DNA from 2 places in the Priestia sp. P5 genome. Region 1 is predicted to be linked to the other one. Evidence: a T-box and tRNA genes for the amino acid it is inferred to sense, from the RefSeq annotation. Region 1 holds a T-box; the other holds one or more tRNA genes.

Region 1 (4,217 bases):
GGAAAGCAACGTCCATCCCATTAAGTGCGCTACCACTTCACCGATGGTTGCGTATGTATAGGTGTAAACGCTACCAGATACAGGTATAGTTGAAGCAAATTCCGCATAGCACAGCGCTGCAAATCCGCATACAATAGAAGCCAATATAAAAGAAAAAATAACGGCTGGCCCCGCATCGTTAGCAGCTACTAAGCCTGTTAATACTAAAACCCCCGTTCCGATTACGGCTCCAATACCAAGAAGAGTCAAATCGAATGCTCCTAATGTTTTGACTAGAGATTTGTTTTGACTTTGTTCTAATAATTGCTCGATTGACTTCTTTTTAAATAGTTTTCCCATTGCACTCTCTCCTCTCTGTTGCCACTCATCCATTAAAAAACTTGAAAATGACGTCTTTTCCCATTTGGCTGCGCGTTTTCACTTCAGATACAGAAGTAATTATATAGAAATAATTACTAACTTGTCTATTAGTATACTAATATCATTATATATATTTCAAGAGTTTTTGTAAGCGATTTCTTAGTATTGCTCTATTTTGGATTTATAAACTAAATAAAGAGATTATCATTGTGCTTACGTATAATAAGTTTGAATAAAAATAATATTCTAAAAAATAATTTTATATGTTTTTAGATAACTTTTTTACTAGCTATCTTCAAATATAAATTCCTGACATAGGGATTATTTACAGAACGATGAATGTTTTACCTTAACGGGTGTTATAATGATGAAAACTGAAGTGTATGAAGGGCGGAGAAAGATGTTTAACTTACTTATTGGCTGTATTTTACTAGCATTAGGAGTATACTTTATGTTTAAATTTCTTTTTTACTCTCCTTCTAAAAAGAAGCGAGAGTAAAAAACATGAACAAACCATCAGGTGAGGCTTCAGCTTCATCCCGTACAAACGATTCGAATAGAATAAGATAAATTTTTTTATAAAATACCGGCGTTTGTCTAAGGCAAAAGTTATACTGCTGATATATATTATCTTATACCCTTCTAGTTCAATATTCCCTTCATTTTGGTGTGAGACAAAATGAAGGGAATCACTATCCGACTTAAAAAATCGGATTTTTCTATTTAGTAAGGTAAATAGCTTCAATAAACTCTGTTTGAATTCTTTTCTTTATTCAAGTGTACAGCTGCCTCTTCCACACTTACTGTTCCTATATTTTTCTTCCCGTGCTTTCGCATAGCAAGCGATTCATTTTCCACTTCTTTATCTCCTATCACAGCCATATAAGGAACTTTCAGCATTTCTGCTTCTCGAATTTTCAGCCCTATTTTTTCAATGCGATCATCTACTTCAACACGATACCCTTTTAACTCCAGCTCGTGTTTCACTTTATATGCATATTCCACATGCGGCGGTGCAATAGGCAAAAGCTTAAATTGAACAGGAGCCAACCAAAGAGGAAATTGACCTTCGTAATGTTCAATCAAGATGGCCATAAATCGTTCAACGGAACCGTATATAGCGCGGTGAATCATTACGGGACGATGCGGTTTATTGTCTTCTCCAATATACATACAGTCAAACTTCTCCGGCATTAAGAAATCAAGCTGAACTGTTCCGCACTGCCAGCTGCGACCTAAGGAATCTAAAATATGAAAATCGATTTTCGGCCCATAAAAAGCTCCGTCTCCTTCATTTACCTGATAGTCTAAGCCTTTTTCACTTAACACAGATTGAAGCGACTTTTCTGCTTGGTTCCATGTTTCAATATCTCCCATGAATTTTTCAGGTCGTGTGGATAGCTCCACTTTGTAATCGAAGCCAAAATGTGAGTAAAAGTCATGGATAAACGCTAGAATGCGGCTAATCTCAGCTTCAATCTGACTAAGTTCTACGAATAAATGAGCGTCGTCCTGTGTAAATGAACGGACTCTTAGCAATCCGTTTAAAGAGCCAGAAAGCTCGTGACGATGAACTAATCCAAGCTCTGCGTATCGAATCGGAAGTTCTCGGTAGCTTCTTCGCTTGCTGTTAAACAATAAAATGGCTCCCGGACAATTCATCGGTTTGATCGCATAGTTTTGTTTGTCAACATTTGAAAAATACATATTCTCATGATAGTGCTCCCAGTGTCCTGATTGTTCCCAGAGCTCCTGTTTCATCATGATGGGTGTTTTTATTTCTTGATAGCCTGCTTTATAATGCTTTTGTTTCCAGTAGTTTTCTAACTCATTTCGAATAATCATTCCGTTAGGTAAGAAAAACGGCATACCAGGAGCTTCTTCCATCGACATAAACAGCTCCAGTTCTTGACCTAACTTTTGATGATTTCGCTTTTCTGCTTCCACTTGTTTTGACATGTTCATTCCTCCAATATGTTTTTATTCAACAAAAAACCGCACTCATCCCTAGTAAAGGGACGAATGCGGCCGTGGTACCACCCTAATTCCGTAAAATACTCATACGTATTTTACGCTTAAAAAGATAACGGTTTTACCGGTTGCGGTTTCAGTGTATACACATTCCCCGCCGCAGCTCCAAGGTGGTAAATTCATTTCGTTTTCTAAGGGTTCTCAGCCAGTGACCCTACTCTCTGTAAAGAAAATCCAAAAATGATTCATGTCCTTTTCATTGCTTGTATATTCATTTTTTCTACATAAAAAGCCGCACTCATCCCTAGTGAAGGGACGAATGCGGCCGTGGTACCACCCTAATTCCGTGAGATACTTATACGTATTTCACGCTCAAAAAAGATAACGGTTTTACCGATTGCAGTTTCAGTTATGCACGTTCCCTGCAATAGCTCTAAGGTGGTAAATTAGATGATTTCTTAAGGGCTCTCAGCCAGTGACCCTATTCTCTGCGAAGAAAACAGCATCTAATTCGTGTCCTTTTCATTGCCAAATACTGTTTATTAGTTGTTAAAAGCGATTATAGTGTATAAATTTAACAAAAGTCAAGAAGTAATTTTTTATTTTTTATGGTATAGAATTACTTTATGCTTGAATTTTTGAAAAGTTACTTAAGAATACAGGACTTAAAAAGTTTTTTATTATACTATTAATGACTACATTTCATTCTTATTTTCATAACAATAAAGGCGAAAAAGAAAGATGCTATAAGTCCTTATTTGTTTTATCTAAGCGGAATTAACGAAGTGCAACCAATACTATCCCAAACCAGAACAAGTAACATATCACAAGCGTCATCAGGTTTTTTTATTTATATACTAAAATATTAAATACACCTTTTTATGCTTACCCAAATGTTTGACTTCAATCCGTAGAAACTATTTTTTATCTATCTTTAGACGGAAGCTCATCATGCATGCTTCCACTTTGCGGAAAAATCCGTTTTTTCCTGACTTGTTCTTTAAGAATAACATCAAGCTGGCGCTGAATTTCCCTTGTTTTATTTGTCGAAAAATACGGGTGAGCCAGATTTACTGTTTCTAACGGATCCTTGGTCAAATTGTACATTTCAATTTGATCAGGAACACGGGTTGTTTTAAGGGTAGTAAAACTTACAGGATAACCTTCATATTGCTCTCCGTGAATGAATTCATCTTTTTCGTCAGCTGCTGACCAAAATTGCAGATTATCATGATAGCGAGCGTATTTCCAAACTTCCTTTCCTGCCGCTGACGAAAACTCGACAGTGACCGCTTGAATGTGATTAGGCTGAACAACTGACGGGTAGCTTTCTCCTAAAAAATTTGTTTGGTGAAGTCCTTTTGTCGGGTCATCATCCGTCATGAAGAAAATCGCTGTTTCCTCTTGCTCAGCACACGTTTCTCCTCGAAGTATACCTGACAGGTCTCGCCCAACAAATGGATGTACTTCCGTATGACTTTTTTGTAGTTGCTTTTGAATAGCGGAAGCATCTATATTAGCTAAACTAAGCATTGTCGGGATCAAGTCAACGTGACTAGTCAACAGGTCTGTACGTTGATAGCTAGGAAACAAATGCTTGTTGTGAATGAGAAACGGCACATGAATAGATTCTTCATACATGTTGTACCATTTTTGATGTAGTCCTCCGTGAGCCCCAAGCAAATCACCGTGATCAGACGTAAAAATAATAATGGTATTTTCATAGAACGAAGATTGTTCGATGGTCCGAAGAACTTTTAAAATTTGTTTATCAACATTTTTTTGAAGCTGATAATATAAGCGCCGGTAGAAGCTAGAATTTGGCGTCGGCTGCAGCGCTTTTGGGTAGATGTATTTATAGCTGCTTTGAGCGCTAGGCTTTGTTT
Region 2 (4,217 bases), 1.4 Mb from region 1:
AAACGCGGAGCTGCGATGGGGATTTTCGGTTTAGTTATGATTTTTGCTCCGGCAATTGGTCCTACCTTATCAGGGTGGCTAATTGAACACTATGAGTGGAGAATGCTGTTCCACCTTGTTACGCCAATTGCAGCAATTGTGTTAATAGGCGCTTTCTTCCTATTAAAAGACAAAAAAGAAAAAGTGGAAATCAATTTGGATTTCCTATCACTTGTGTTATCTACAATTGGATTTGGAGGACTTCTATACGGATTTAGCTCAGCAGGGGATAAAGGCTGGGATTCTGTGGAAGTATACGGCACCATTATCGTAGGAGCTGTGTCTCTGATTTTATTTATTACGCGTCAGTTCAAGCTGAAAACACCTATGCTTGAATTTCGCATTTTTAAATATCCAATGTTTGCTTTATCATCAACGATTTCAATGGTGATCACAATGGCATTATTCTCAGCCATGCTGCTAATGCCAATTTATGTTCAAACGGTACGAGGCATTTCTCCGCTTCATTCAGGATTACTAATGCTTCCAGGTGCGCTATTAATGGGTGTGATGTCACCGATTACCGGAAAATTATTTGATAAATTCGGAGCGCGTGCACTGGCTGTAACGGGTCTGACGATTACAGCCGTTACGACGTATTTCTTCAGTAACTTAGAGCTTGATACGACGTATACAACGCTCATTACGCTTTACACGCTTCGCATGTTCGGAATGTCCATGGTGATGATGCCGGTTATGACAAACGGATTAAATCAGCTGCCGCAGCGCTTTAATCCGCATGGTACTGCCATGAACAATACGCTTCAACAAGTATCAGGAGCTATTGGTTCGGCTCTATTAGTAACGGTGATGTCAAACCGTACAGCTACGCATGCAAAAGAGCTCGCTCAAGATGCAATGAGCGGAGCAGGAGCAGCGAATGCAACCGCAGCCGGAGCAGCTCAAATGAAAGAACAGATTGGGATGCAGGCAATGGTACAAGGGATTAACGATGCGTTTGCTGTCTCAGTAGTACTAGTGGTAGTTGCCTTAATTCTTTCATTGTTTATGAAACGCGCAACGCCGGCAAGTGAAGATGAAGTGATAAAGGAAAAAGCAGGACGCGAGCAATTTGCTAAATGAAAAAAAATCCCCGCTGAGACAGCGGGGATTTTTTTAGCTTGTATATCTAAAGCTTAAGCCCATTTTCTTTAATAATTTCCGGTAGCCGATGGACGTTTGATCAGCCATAATATGCGCTTCCATCTGCAGGTCTAAAGGCAAGTCTTCAGGTTTTTGGTTTTCAACCATTTCACGGTCTTCGTCAAAGACGCGAAGGTTAAAGTCATACACACCTTCAACGGGAGAATCTTTGTCAAAGTTTCGAGCAATTGGTGCGAATAAACGTGTTTCGCGGGCTGAAATAGGAGAGACTGCATTCATAATCCACAGCTCTGCGCCTTCTGGGAAGTATACTTTTAGCGTAGCTGCAAACGGCGGATAAACATCAAAGACGCGAAGCCATTTAAAATCAGGTGGATTTAAATGCTGCTGTTCTTTGGAATAATTGCTCATGGTGCTCGTATATTCTACATGAAGCCCATACTCTGTATCGCTTACTTTATATTTAGGCACAAAGGCGTTGTTTCGATCACCAAATGTGTCCGTGTGAACCCAAGCAAAATGAGCTACGTCTAAAAAGCCTTCCATTTGACGACCGGCCGAACCCATGATATCAAAGCTCGGACAAACAATTTGCTGAAAATCAGGGTCCTCCCACGCATCGAAGTAAGGCAGGTTATCTTGTTCTCCTGTCAGGGAAGTCCACACTAATCCAAATCGTTCAATAACTGGATAGACGGCCATACACAGGCGGGGAGAAATGTTGGCATCAGGGTGAGCTGGAATCGATGTGCATGCGCCGTCCGTTGCATAGCGGAAGCCGTGGTAAGGACAGACAATTTCATCATCTTCCACCCAGCCCATGCTAAGGGGGGTGCCTCGGTGAACGCATAAATCACGAGCCGCTACTACTTTGTGTGTGGTACGGTATAGAACTAGATTTACATCTAGCAGTTTTACGGACGTTGGTTTCTCTGTTACATCACTGCAGCGTGCGACGGGGTACCAATACTTAGCGAGCGTCGTCCAATCTTCCAGGCTGAACGTGCAGTCTCTTGGGTAGGGAGTTGCCGTTTTTGATTTGGTCATGGTTGGTTGTTGTTCCATCTATTTTCTTCCCTTCTTTTGTAAGCTCTTTTACTAAGGGTAATATAAAAAAAGAAAATTCACACAATTTATGTAAGGAGTTCTAACATAAAATATGGAACTTTGTAGAAAGTGCGAATTTCAGAAGACGCAAATTAGAGAATATACTAATAAAAAAATTTAAAAAAGCGCTTCCTAAATGAATTTAAACGTGATATAATTTTCCAAGACGCTGGTGTAGCTCAGTAGGTAGAGCACTTGCATGGTAAGCAAGAGGTCGCAGGTTCGATCCCTGTCGCTAGCATACTAAAAAACCTTCTTTCTTGTTGAAAGAAGGTTTTTTTATCTGTGTTGGCTTTAAAATTCTTCTCCGAATTATTCTTCCCCGCCTTGTGAAAATTTTAACAGTTTGATAGCCTTATTAGGACGCTGTGAGAAAACATGTGTATCTTTTTCACTATGTCTTATGAATCATATTCAGAAATAATCTTAAAAGAATGTTTATTGCCTCTAAGTATTGGGTACACGAAACTGGGGGGGTTAAATTTCAACAGGGAGTGTGAACGGTAATTTGATTACGTTTAAGAATGTGTCAAAGCAATATCCAGACGGTACGACCGCCGTGAAAAATATTAATCTAGAAATTAACGAAGGAGAGTTTTTCGTTTTAATTGGTCCGAGTGGGTGTGGGAAAACAACCACCTTAAAAATGATTAACCGTCTTCATGATATTACCGAAGGAGAACTATACATAAAAGATAAGCTCGTATCGGACCACAACATACATGAGCTACGCTGGAACATTGGTTATGTCTTGCAGCAGATTGCTCTTTTTCCTCATATGACCATCGCTGAAAATATAGCTATTGTACCCGAGATGAAGCATTGGAAGAAAAACAAAATCAAAACGCGCATTGATGAACTGCTTACCTTGGTAGGACTAGACCCAAAGCAGTATCGAAATCGAAAGCCGTCTGAGCTCTCAGGTGGCCAGCAGCAACGTGTAGGTGTAGCACGTGCCCTCGCAGCTGATCCCCCCGTTATTTTAATGGACGAACCCTTTAGTGCCCTCGATCCGTTAAGCCGCGAACAGCTTCAGCAAGATGTTATTAGCTTAAAAGAAAAAATCAAAAAAACATTTGTGTTTGTTACGCACGATATGAGCGAAGCGATGACGCTTGGAGATCGTATCTGCCTAATGAAAGACGGGGAAATTGTTCAAGTTGGAACCCCGGAGGAATTCATTCAAAAGCCTAAGAATGAATTTGTAAAAACGTTTATTGGAAATCAAGGAAATGCTTTATTTGAGACATTGGATATGTTTCTCAAAGAAAGTGAACAGCCAGACGTAGAACCTACTGAAGAGCTAGCTTCAACCGCTACTGTTCAGCAGGCAATGGACGCCCTTTACGACCATGAAGCAATAGCCGTGAAAAAAGGGAGCAAACGCATTGGCGTTGTAACGCGCAAAACTCTATTAGCGTTTCTTTCTGATAAGACGAAAGAAGGAGGAACGCTGTAATGAATGCACTAAGCACATTACTAGATCAACGAGGAGACGCACTGTTTCAAGCTCTTCTTGAACACATTCAAATTTCAGTACTGGCCCTTGTTATCGCCGTATTAATTTCAGTGCCGCTCGGACTGTACTTAACGAGACATGACCGCATTGCTGAACCGATCATTGGCGTAACAGCCGTACTGCAAACCATTCCTTCACTCGCTTTATTAGGATTACTGATTCCTCTTGTCGGAATTGGAACCTTTCCCGCGGTTATTGCACTGTTTTTATATTCGCTTCTTCCTATTGTACGAAATACATATACCGGAATTAAAGAAGTGGACCCATCTTTAATTGAAGCATCCAAAGCCATGGGGATGAACTCGTGGAGACGATTAATTAAAGTAGAACTTCCTCTAGCGCTTCCTGTCATTATGGCCGGGATTCGCACAGCGATGGTACTCATTATTGGTACAGCGACAATCGTGGCTCTTATCGGAGCGGGCGGACTCGGAAGCTTAATTTTGCT

What was found. The T-box of region 1 lies ahead of thrS (threonine--tRNA ligase). A T-box ahead of a tRNA ligase gene usually reads a tRNA of that ligase, here a tRNA-Thr.
Region 2: it encodes a tRNA-Thr, which carries the amino acid that the T-box ahead of thrS (threonine--tRNA ligase) is inferred to sense. The anticodon was not compared.

The regions. Positions count from the first base shown of each region.
Region 1 covers NZ_JAKWFJ010000001.1:2,369,942-2,374,158, forward strand. Annotated here, with positions in the region: gene MMB69_RS12770 (amino acid permease) at 1-339, opposite strand, end outside; gene thrS (threonine--tRNA ligase) at 1,102-2,319, opposite strand; T-box leader at 2,372-2,600, opposite strand; T-box leader at 2,640-2,866, opposite strand; gene MMB69_RS12780 (sulfatase family protein) at 3,256-4,217, opposite strand, start outside.
Region 2 covers NZ_JAKWFJ010000001.1:962,257-966,473, forward strand. Annotated here, with positions in the region: gene MMB69_RS04915 (DHA2 family efflux MFS transporter permease subunit) at 1-1,122, shown strand, start outside; gene MMB69_RS04920 (aromatic ring-hydroxylating oxygenase subunit alpha) at 1,156-2,208, opposite strand; tRNA gene MMB69_RS04925 (tRNA-Thr) at 2,419-2,491, shown strand; gene MMB69_RS04930 (ABC transporter ATP-binding protein) at 2,759-3,709, shown strand; gene MMB69_RS04935 (ABC transporter permease/substrate-binding protein) at 3,709-4,217, shown strand, end outside.